Regions from separate parts of the Levilactobacillus sp. FUA 3915 genome, predicted to be linked through region 2. Evidence: predicted binding sites of a transcription regulator. Region 2 holds the regulator's gene; the other holds the start of a gene.

Region 1 (6,074 bases), 340 kb from region 2:
AAAAATGAGACTGGAACGCTGGGGACAGGACGCCCGAAGCCGAAGGGCGGTCTTCGGGCTCGCTTTGAGCCTCTTAGACCGAGTCTCAAAGTCGCCATTTACTGAGCAGTGCGCTCAGTAAATCCCCCGGCTGAGCTCATTTTTCTCACCCTCACGGCTAACATCGGTTTAAACCGGTCAGTTCTTTTCCTTATAGATTGCTTCGATTTAATTGAAGCTTTCCGGTATGATGTAGCTTAGCCTTCGGTCCCATTTACAGGCTCCCGGAGGCGGAACCATTTATAACATTGTAATAGACTGGTCAAATAAACTTTGGCTGGGGCGGCCTGAGGGTTTAACCATTTTGGCTGAGCGCTTGGGTCGTTTTTCATTAAACGAAAATAACACACTTAAAAAGGAGACATGTTTACCATGAAACGTATTTTTGAGGTACAACCTTGGAACGTCATTACCCATACTTTTGACCCCCAAGACAAGCGTCTTCAAGAATCCATGACTAGCTTAGGTAACGGCTACATGGGGATGCGGGGTGACTTTGAAGAAGGTTATTCTGGCGACTCTTTGCAAGGCATTTACTTAGGTGGTGTCTGGTATCCAGATAAGACCCGGGTCGGCTGGTGGAAGAACGGTTATCCCAAGTACTTCGGTAAAGTGGTCAATGCCGTTAACTTCATCAAATTACCTATCGAAATCAATGGTCAAGCCGTTGATTTAGCCAAGGATAAGTTTAGCGACTTCACCTTGGACCTTAACCTACAACAGGGGGTCTTGAACCGGTCATTCACGGTTGAACGCGGGGACGTCAAGGTTGCCTTGACCTTCCAACGCTTCCTGAGTGTGGCCCAACAAGAACTCTCCGTTCAAAAGGTCACGGTCAAGAACTTGAGCGACGCCAGCGTTGACGTCACCATCAAGCCAAGCATCGATGCCGATGTGAAGAACGAAGAAGCCAACTATGACGAACGATTCTGGGACGTCTTAGCCGCAGAACAAGGCCAAGACAGCGGTAGCGTGGTTGCCAAGACGACGCCTAACCCATTTGGTACGCCACAATTCACTTCCGGGATGGAAATGCGGACCGTGACTGATCTTAAGAACGTCGCCGTTACCCAACCGAACGACAAAGAAGTAGTCAACGCCTATACCGGGAGTTTAGCCCCACAAGCAACGACTGAATTGGAAAAGCGGGTTATCGTGGTAACTTCTCGTGACTACGACAGCCAAGAAAAATTAACGGCCGCGATGCATGAACTCAGCGACAAGGTTGCCAAGTCTTCCTATGAAGAGTTGTTCGACGCCCACACCAGTATCTGGGGCAAGCGTTGGGAAAAGTCCGACGTGGTCATCAACGGCGACGACGAATCGCAACAAGGGATTCGTTTCAACCTGTTCCAGCTGTTCTCCACTTACTACGGTGAAGATTCTCGCTTGAACATTGGGCCTAAAGGGTTCACTGGTGAGAAATATGGTGGTGCTACTTACTGGGATACTGAAGCCTTCGCCGTTCCCGTTTACCTGGGAATCACGAACCCTGAAGTGACCCGCAACCTGTTGATGTACCGTTACAAGCAGTTGGACGGTGCCTACATCAACGCCAAGGAACAAGGCTTAGACGGTGCCCTCTTCCCAATGGTGACGTTCGACGGGATCGAATGCCATAACGAATGGGAAATCACCTTCGAAGAAATTCACCGGAACGGTGACATTGCCTTCGCCATTTACAACTACACCCGTTACACGGGCGATACCAGCTACGTCCTGCATGAAGGGGCCAAGGTCTTGACCGAAATTTCTAAGTTCTGGGCCGACCGGGTACACTTTAGCAAGCGTAACAACAAGTACATGATCCATGGGGTCACGGGTCCTGACGAATACGAAAACAACGTTGACAACAACTGGTACACCAACATTTTGGCCCAGTGGACGTTGAAGTACACGTTGGAAATCTTGGGCAAGGTTGACAAGGAAACGGCTAAGAAGCTGAACATTTCTGCCGACCAAAAGGCCAAGTGGCAAGATATTGTTGACCGGATGTACCTGCCTTACGACAAGGACTTGAACATCTTCGTCCAACACGATGGCTTCCTGGACAAGGACATCGAACCCGTCAGTGCCATTCCAGACGGACAACGCCCAATCAACCAAAACTGGTCGTGGGACAAGATCTTGCGTTCACCTTACATCAAGCAAGGGGACGTGCTCCAAGGTATCTGGGACTTCATCGACGACTTTACGCCGGAACAAAAGAAGTCAAACTTTGATTTCTACGAGCCACTGACGGTTCACGAATCAAGTCTGTCTCCCGCAATTCACTCAGTCTTAGCCGCTGACTTGCACTACGAAGACAAGGCCGTTGAATTGTACAACCGGACGGCACGTTTGGACTTGGACAACTACAACAACGATACGGTTGATGGCTTACACATCACGGCCATGACCGGTGGTTGGATTGCTGTGGTTCAAGGATTCGCTGGCATGCGGGTTCGCGATGGCCAATTACACTTTGCGCCATTCCTGCCTAAGCAATGGAAGAGCTACAGCTTCCGTCAAGTCTTCCGTGGTCGCCTGATCGAAGTCAGCGTTCACGCTGATGGCCCACACTTCAAGTTGATCAGTGGGGAACCATTGACGATTGACGTGGCTGGTGAAAAGGTCAACTTAAGCGCCGCAGTCACTGAGTAAAAATGGTTGGGAGTGTCCATGCGTTCGTTCCCGGCGGCGGGCTCAAGCGGCCCTGCTGTGGGGTCGTGGGCTAAACGGTTCTGGCCAGCGCCTCCGGCATGGTGAAAATGAGACTGGTTCGCTGTGGGCGCCCGTCTGGAGCCAAAAGGCGGTCTCCAGGCTTACTTTGAGCCTCCTAAACCGAGTCTCAAAGATAGCAGTTTTCTAAGCGGTAAACCGCTAAGAAAACTCCCACGGCTGAGCTCATTTTCACCATACCTGCGGCTGACACGGGTTTAGCCCGTAGGTGGTCGGATTCATCAAGCTTGGTTGATTGTTAATCACACAAAAATAGTTAAAAAGGCAGCGCTCACGTTAGTTGTGGGCGCTGCTTTTGCTGTTGCGCTAGGTTAGGAAGTTCAGCGCGTATCTCCGTGTGTTGCGCTAACGCCTTGAAGACATCGCCAGGTATAATTTACGCAAATTTCAATCCGATTTAAGGGGATGATGGCGGTGAAAAAGCAAGACTTCATCATTGATGCCAACTTCAAACGACTGCGGAACTATTGGCTGGCTTACGCACTGGGCCTGGTTACTTACCTGCTGGGACTTTTGGTTAATTGTCGCTTGGTTTTCGGCCAATTTGTGCCGGTGTGGGACGGTGTTTCCTGGTACCTGACGTTTAACCTAGTGGTACTCTTTCCGGTGGTCTGCATTGTCGGTGAAAAAGTGATTGTCCGCCATTACCGAAGCAGGGTGCCACAGGTTGGTGACGCCTCGACCGCACTTCAGAATCAACATATCTATGTGCACATGGGTGGGCCGTTCTTGATAGGTGGGTCCATGCGTGTTAAACGAACGAACAGTCACACTGGTGATTTTGATTATGTGACTCGCCGGTTGATTGATTTCTTGGGTGTCGTGTTGGCGCCACTAGTTTTAGTCGGGGTGTTGGGGATACTTGGCTGGCAAAAGCTGACAGATAGGTAGGTAGAACAATAGCGCTCACCGCAAAAGGTGGGCGCTATTGTTCAGTTAGGTTTAGCGAATTGCCCGCGTTAACTCGTCCGCTAAGAAACACGTTAGCTGCTGAATGATCGGATCTGCTGTGGTCAAGTGCATGATGGACGTGTCGGTGCGGATAAAGTTAGTCGGCAGGGGCATTAGGTTGTAGCGGCCTGCAGGCAAGTGGCGTTCGGCTAATTTACGGGTCGTGATGGTCGTGGCGTTTGCCATTTGAAAAACAGTCTCCAGAGCACTGGCCGGCGTTGGCAAGAAGAGTTGGTTGCGGGGGTGAATGCCGACCCGCTTGAAGAGATTATCGACGTAGGCTTGAAATTCAGAATGGCCAGAAAGCCCGACGTAGCGGCACTCCGCCATTCTGGTCAGCGTGTCGTCCTCCAATGGCAGATAAAGCGTGCTGGGATCGAACGGCTGACAGGAGTCGGCAATTGGCAGATAAAAAACGGGCGAGGGGAGGTCGGTGATCTCAATGTCCGCGGCGTTCCAGCGCTGACCAATGGTAATATCGATGGCGCCCTCGGCCAAGTCGCTGGCCACGTGGCGGGTCTGCGATTGGGCGAGCTCGATGTTGGCCTGAGGATGGGCGTCCAGGTAGCGCGTAATGGCGTCGATAATATCTTCGGTCAGAAAGGGATTCCCGTTGCTGATGCGGATGGGGCGAGACTGTTGGGCCTTGAGGTTTTCAATGCCGGCATTCAAGCTGTCCTCGGCACTGGCAATTTTTTTCAGGCTGTTAAGGATAAAAACGCCAAATTTGGTGAGTTCGATTGGCTTGTCACGGCGGTTGATCAGGACGACGCCGAATTTGGTTTCCTCGTCCTTTAAAATGCGGCTCACGTAGGGCTGACTCAGGTAAAGACGGTCGGCAATTTCTGAGATGGTGGCGGAAAATTCGACTGATTGCAGAATACTTAACAAGGTTCGTTGACGATTCATGAGATTAGACTCCTTTGAACATAGGTTATTACACTTTGGTTATATTTTGGAAATGAATCCGTATTGGTCAAACACGTTCTTTGCTAATATAATAGCACTTGTGAATAGATTTACAAATTAAAAATAATCAAAAATAACCCAGGAGGTAATAGTCATGACCAATCGAATTTGTGATATTTTAGGAATTGAGAAGCCCATTATTCAGGGGCCACTACTGTGGTTGACGGATGCTAAATTAGTGGCCGCCGTTAGTAATGCCGGTGGTTTAGGGATGTTGGGGTTCAACGCGGGCCAAACCACGGGCACCAAGTCCTTAGATGAGACGATTGACCGGATGCGCGCAGAAATCCACAAGACCAAGGCATTGACGGACAAGCCGTTTGGATTGAATTTCGGACCGACCGGCGATCCTAAGACCGATACCTTTACGCGGCCAACACTAGATCTGATCTACGCCGAAAAGATTCCGGTCGTGGCCTACGTGGGGCCAATCGTTCCAGCGCTGTTCAAGGAATTACACGAACACGGGGTCAAAATCGTCTACCGGTACATCACACCGTCCGTTGAGAACGCCCAAGAAGCCGAAGCCAATGGTGCCGACGTCATTGTGGCCACCGGTTTTGACGAGGGGGGTACCGTGCCCGAAAGAACGGTGGGGACCCTGTCCATCGTGCCATTACTGGTCGATGCGGTTGATCATACCCCAATCATGGCCGCCGGCGGCATTACGGATGCGCGGACGGCGAAGGCCGCTTTTGCCCTTGGTGCGGAAGGCGTGTACTGTGGTACGGCCTTTCTGATGAGTCAAGAATCGCGGATGGCCGAGAACATCAAACAACAAGGTGTTACGACTAATGCCGATGACATGTTGATGTACCGGTCAGAGCCAGCCTACTACCGGTCCTTGCCGGGCGAACTGCCGAACCACTTAATGGAGATGAACCAAGCTGGCGCAACCGGTCAGGAAATCTTCAAGGCCTCTAATGCGTATGATGGTATGCGCCAGGGGATGCTGGTCGGGGACCTCAGTAAGGGGTACGCCTCATTTGGTTTAGGGATTTCAAACATTCACACGATTGATGCCGTACAAACAATTGTTGACCGAATCAGCGCAGGAATTCCTGCATAGAAATTGAAAAGGAGCCGTGACGATTGGGTCACAGCTCCTTTGCTATATCATTTACATTAAAAGTCGTTCGGCATATTTTCCTGTTGCTGTTCCTTGGCCTTGACCATGGGCGCATCTTCTTGCCAGTAGGCCAGCCATTCACCATGCGTGGTCAGGCTTTCCAGGTCGAGTTGGTCCTTAACCAAAAAGTCTTGTTCGAGCCGCTCTTTGAAAGTCGTGAGGAGGTGTTGCATGGTCGCGAGGTTGGCATTCAAGTCGTCGCTACCCAGGTTGGCAATATCCGTTTCAAATTCCGTGCGGATAGCGGTTTCAATTTTACGAAGCT
Region 2 (6,074 bases):
CGTAGCTTTGTTCCAAAACCACGTTACGACCCTTAGGCCCTAAGGTGGTCTTGACCGTATCAGCTAACTTATCAACACCAGCAAGCATCTTGCTGCGTGCATCTTCAGAGAACTTTAATTCTTTAGCCATTTTTTACATTCACCTCATACTAAATTTTTTAAATAGTTGCACGTATTAGTGGGAAAGCAATTAGTCAACGACAGCGACTAAATCCTTTTCGTGTAAAACAAGGTAAGTCTTGTCTTCGTACTTAACTTCCGTACCGGCATACTTATCAAACAATACCTTGTCGCCAACCTTAACAGCTGGGGCTACCTTATCGCCATTGTCTAACACACGGCCATCGCTGACAGCAACGACATTGGCCGTTGAAGGCTTTTCCTGAGCATTACTTGCTAAAACAATGCCACCAACCGTAGTTTCTTCTTCTTGTGGTTGATCCAAAATGACGCGGTCTCCTAATGGTTTTAACACTTGAATCCCTCCAATAAACTTACTTTTTAGCACTGTTAGCACTTGACTAACATAAGTGCTAATCACAATATCTAATATATGGTTTTTCCTCGTAAAAATCAAGGAATTTGGCAAACAAATTCTCGAGTGCTAATTGGTCAGTCCACTGATGCCTTGTGGGCCTAAGGATGACCGCACATTGTATGAATTTATTCATAGACGAAGACCGGCAACATCTCGTTGGCAGCGCCTCCAGTCAGACGGAAATCCACCAGTGGGCGGCAGGGCGCAACTGGCACCACCGGCCGGCAATTAGGCCAACTTGGCGCCACTAGCCCGCCACTTTCAAGTCCCCATCAGCTGGACTGACCATCCTCGTTGTTTCCTATCATACCGACCTCCTGACAAATTGCCATTAATTTGATATGCTCCCCTGCTCGGTAAACCAATCAGTTTGGCATCGGGCCAAGATAGCGGTCGCTTCCAGCACTAACATGCGGGGGTATGGCCCTGTTGCCCCCTGAGTGACTAGGCCCCCAATCTGATGACCGTCGACACAGTTAACGTAGTTGTTTTTAAGTACACAATCACAAAGTCGTCAAAGTGAAGGCTTTTTTCACCAATTTCGGCAAATTTGACCGCAGTCTTTCACAAATGGCAACAAAAAAGCCGCAACCTACGAATAGATTACGACTCCCTGATTATTCTTTGTTGTAGTGTTCCAAGAAATAGATCAGCGTTTGCAATTCGTTGGTCAAATCAACGTTTTGCACACGGACATCCTTAGGCACCGTGACCCGCAGTGGTGTGAAGTTCAAGATACCCTTCACCCCGCCGGCAACGGCGTCATCTGTGACGGATTGGGCTACGTCGGCTGGGACCGTTAAGATGGCCACTTGAATCTGTTGTTCTTCCAGCTGTGTCCGCAGCTCTGACATGGGGTAGATCGGCACGCCGCTTTGAATCGTGTTGGCAATATCTGCGTTCACGTCAAAGGCCGCACTGATCCGCACGTTTCCGTCTTGATGGAAGTTGAAGTTCAAGAGCGCATGGCCCAAGTTCCCGACCCCAATCAAGGCAACGTTCGTCAGCCGATCTTGGTTCAAAATTTTCTTAAAGAACTTAATTAAGCTCTCAACATCGTAACCGTATCCCCGTTTACCGAGGGCACCGAAGTACGAGAAATCACGACGAATGGTGGCAGAGTCAACCTTAACGGCTTCTGACAATTCCGTCGAAGAAACACGTGTCTTGTCTGCATCCAACAAAATGTTTAAGTAACGATAGTAAATGGGTAACCGCTTTGCTGTAGCGCGGGGAATCTTTTGTTCAGTCAAAAAACGAGACCTCCTAATCAATATTACGAGTTACCACCAGTCGGCGATAACACTTTCTCTAAATGACATCCTGATTGTGAAATTGACTTTCTTACAAATTATAGCATAACCACTGGTCTTGTGAAAGAATTTGCAAATATTTTTCACAATTCTTTACTAATTTCGGTCTAATCCCAGAATATGCTAAAATAGACGTATCTGCGTTGGTCAGGTCAGCCCCTCACTGTAGGTGGCCAAAATAGCCGGGAGCCGTCGCGCCACTTGCTTTTTCGTGGCTTTCGCTTCAGCTGACCAACGAATAACTAATTAACCATCAACATGAATTAAACTAAAAAATATAAGGAGGTCGGTTCACCGTGATACTTTTACAAGTGCAACAGGTTACCCGCCGATTCGGCGCCACCGTCCTGTTTGAAAATGTCAGTCTGGATGTCCCTGAACACGGTCGCGTCGCCCTAGTTGGCCGCAACGGTGCCGGGAAATCCACCCTGCTCAAAATGATTGCCGGCGAAACCACCCCGGATGTCGGTCAAATTACCACTAAACGGGGACTTACCCTGGGCTACCAAGCGCAAAACGCCGGCTTAGCCTCATCTAAAACGGTTTGGAACGAAATGCTGGAGGTCTTCGCCGAGGTCCGGGCGACGGAGAAACGGATTCACGAACTTGAAACACAGATGAGTGACCCCGCCATCATTGCCGACGAGGAACAATTTGCCCAAATCAGTGCAACCTACGATCAGCTACAACAAGATTTTAGCGACCACAATGGGTACGGCTACCAGGCCGAGATTCGCGGTGTTCTTCACGGTTTTGAATTTGGCGAGGAATACTACGATAAGCCCATCAATGAACTCTCGGGTGGACAACGGACCCAATTGGCCTTGGCCAAACTGCTGTTGGAACGGCCCGACTTGCTCATTTTGGACGAACCTACCAACCATTTGGACGTTGAAACGTTGACCTGGCTCGAAGGCTACCTCCAAGGTTATTCTGGCGCCATTCTCGTCGTTTCCCATGACCGGTACTTCCTGGATCACGTGGTCAACGACGTCTACGACATGGCGCACGGCGGCCTGGTCCACTATCCGGGCAACTATTCTCACTACATTTCCGCTAAGGCCGAACGGCTACGGCGCGAATGGAAGGAATACGACAAGCAGCAATCTGAAATCGGCAAGCTCGAAGACTTTGTGAACAAGAACATTGTTCGCGCATCAACGACCAAACGGGCCCAGGCTCGCCGGAAGCAGCTGGACAAGATGGACCGCATGGAGAAGCCCGAGGGGGATGAAAAGGTCGCCCGCTTCTCCTTCACGCCCCACCGCCAAAGTGGGAACGTCGTGTTAGACGTGGTCAACGGTGCTGTCGGGTACGACCAACAGGTGCTCTGCGCCCCGGTCACCCTCGACATCAAGAAACACCAAGCCGTCGCTATCGTTGGCCCCAACGGTATCGGCAAATCAACCCTGTTGAAAACGATTCTGGGTCGCATTCCCGCCCTTCAAGGCCAAATCATCTTTGGTACCGGCGTGGACACGGGCTACTACGACCAAGACCAAGCCACGTTGCACGAGAAGAAGACCGTCTTGCATGAACTGTGGGACGACCATCCCACGACCCCTGAAGGCGATATTCGCTCTATTCTCGGAAGCTTTCTGTTCACCGGGAGCGACGTCGACAAGAGCGTCCACAGTCTTAGTGGGGGTGAACGGGCCCGGCTCCTGCTGACCAAGCTGGCGTTACGGCACGATAACTTTCTGATGCTGGACGAACCGACGAACCATTTGGACATCGACAGCCGCGAGGTCTTGGAAAATGCCCTGAATGACTTCGACGGGACCATCCTCTTCGTTTCCCATGACCGGTACTTCATCAATCAGGTCGCCACACAAGTCGTTGAATTGGCCCCAACCGGCACGATTCGTTACCTAGGTAATTACGATTACTACATGGAGAAAAAGGCGGAACAGGATGCGTACGCCGCCAAGGAAGCCGCCGAAGCCGAGGAAGCCCACCCAACCGTGGTTGCCCCGAAGCAAACGCAGGTCGACTACCAGCAACAAAAGGAGCAGCAAAAGGCCAAGCGGAAATTAAGCCGCCAGGTCGAGGCGCTGGAAGCCAAGCTCGGTGACCTCGAACAACAAAAAAACGTTATCGAAACGGACATGAGTTCACCGGACAACTTCAACGATGCCGAGAAGCTAGCTGACCTGCAGGCACAATTGACTGCGGTCACCACGGACCTCGACGCCACCGAAGAAGAATGGACGGAAAAGAGTTTAGCCTTAGAAGATTTTAACGATTAATTAAAAAGCCGTTTCACCCGTTATCCCCTAAGGGACGCGAGTGAAACGGTTTTAATTTACCCTTTTATAAAGCGGTGTATCCGCCATCGACGTTAATCGTGGCGCCGGTCACAAATGACGCCTCATCACTAGCGATGAAGGCAATGACGTTGGCGATTTCTGCTGGTTCGGCTAGCCGGCCGATTGGCATCTTACCCACCATCGGTCCGGTCACCTCTGGTGGCAACGTCTTCAGAAGCGGTGTCGCCACGTAGCCTGGTGCTACCGAGTTGAACCGGATACCCTGTTGCGCATAGGTAACGGCCTGGGATTTGGTGTAGTTAGCCACACCGGCCTTGGCTGCGGAATAGGCCTGCGACTTGGCAGCGCCCACGACCCCGAGAATCGAGCTCATGTTGACGACGCTCCCACTCCCCTGCTTCACCATCTGGGCAACGGCGACTTTGTTGGTCAAGACGACCCCGGTCAAATCAATTGCAATCACCTTGTTCCAGTTGGCCATATCCATGTCGGCCACGCCAGCCTTCTGCTCGGCAACCCCGGCATTGGCCACCAAAATATCCAGGTGCCCGTACTGACTGACCACCTGATCGACCATCGCTTGCAGAGACTGCTCGTCCGTGACGTCCGTCTTGATAAACGCCACACTATCATCGGCAGGAGCCGTCACGTCAGCGGACACCGCCGTCGCGCCCTCGGCCGTAAACTTTTGAATGGTCGCCAGTCCAATTCCGGACGAGCCACCTGTGACAACGGCTACCTTGTTCTCTAGCTTACCCATGACACATCACTCCTTTGCGTCCAGTATACTGCAAATCAGCATTAACATGTAAGCGTTTTAATTACGCCTCCGGGTGGGGGGAAATAAGACCGATTCCATCCGTTCCCGCCGTCAGGCTCAAGGTCCCCTGCTGTGGGGCCCGGCTCCAGCCTGAGGACCGGTCTTCCGCCTCGCCTTGAAACCTCGCTAAGAACCGCGAGTTTTCAAGGTCGTCCCGTGCTCTAAGCTGAGAAAAATCACTCAGCTAAGACCACCGACACAGCTGGGAACCTTGGCCTGCCTCTGGTCACTCACGGCCGCTTTTATTTTCCCCATCAGTTAACTAGTTACTACTATTCATTGGCGATAATGGCTATTTCAGTCGGTTACAAAAAAGCCGTTCCCACTTGAAATGGCAACGACTTAGTTATTTCATTTAATTTAAGTGCGTACAACATCGTGATTCCCAAAAGGTGATTACACCTTCAAAACGATTTTACGTAAACGAAATGCCATCATACGTTAACTGGCAGAACTCAGCGATACGCTCGAAGAATTTCGCCACCGCCGCCTGATCAAACTCACCCCAACGGGTTACCATAAACCGCATCCGCTTCCCCGAAATCTGATAATTCCAGTGACCAACCAATTGACCATTGGCAATAATTGGGGCCATCAGGATGCCATTCACGGTCCACATTTTCGATTGCAGGGCAGGATCGACTAACCAGGCCTTTTGCTGATAGCCGGTCATCAGTGAACTGAACCGCGGCGCTATCAGCGTGCGGTCGGCCACCTCTGCCGTTATTTCCCGTAACTGTTGGGCCGGCACCGTCTGCGTTAACCACAGTGTCTCGCCCGCGACCGTCACGGGCGTCAACTCGGGTCCGACCACGCGCCAGGCCGGCCGGGCCTTACCAATCTTAACGCCCGACCATTTCACAAAGTCCGTCAACGTCGCCGGACCAAAGCCCGTAAGATAACGGCGAATCAGTTCTTGGGTCGCTAGCTGCTGGTCGACCCGGGAAAAGTCCGGTCGAAACAGGTGAAACTGACTCTGCCCTGGCTGGCCCTGCATCACGGCTCGACCTTGCGCCTCCAACACCTGGAGCACCGCGTAGTCAAAGTTTCGTGAGCGTTTCAGGCCAGGGACCAACTCGGCCACACAAGCCAGGTAATCTGCCTTGGACAACTCCTGGTGCTGCAGGACTGCC

Evidence for each region. The regulator Rex, encoded in region 2, represses fermentation and respiration genes when NADH is low (regulators of the CRP and FNR family bind a similar motif). The targets are predictions, from matches to a motif close to TTGTGAANTANTTCACAA.
Region 1: the regulator Rex is predicted to act here: its motif matches at 4,719-4,736, upstream of ACEPST_RS03305 (NAD(P)H-dependent flavin oxidoreductase).

The regions. Positions count from the first base shown of each region.
Region 1 is NZ_CP168704.1:645,835-651,908, reverse strand. Features, by position in the region: gene ACEPST_RS03320 (glycoside hydrolase family 65 protein) at 412-2,682, shown strand; gene ACEPST_RS03315 (hypothetical protein) at 3,175-3,651, shown strand; gene ACEPST_RS03310 (LysR family transcriptional regulator) at 3,703-4,620, opposite strand; gene ACEPST_RS03305 (NAD(P)H-dependent flavin oxidoreductase) at 4,775-5,749, shown strand; gene ACEPST_RS03300 (hypothetical protein) at 5,806-6,074, opposite strand, start outside.
Region 2 is NZ_CP168704.1:305,933-312,006, forward strand. Features, by position in the region: gene groL (chaperonin GroEL) at 1-130, opposite strand, end outside; gene groES (co-chaperone GroES) at 191-475, opposite strand; gene ACEPST_RS01850 (redox-sensing transcriptional repressor Rex) at 1,156-1,791, opposite strand; gene ACEPST_RS01855 (ABC-F family ATP-binding cassette domain-containing protein) at 2,148-4,100, shown strand; gene ACEPST_RS01860 (SDR family NAD(P)-dependent oxidoreductase) at 4,165-4,881, opposite strand; gene ACEPST_RS01865 (winged helix DNA-binding domain-containing protein) at 5,357-6,074, opposite strand, start outside.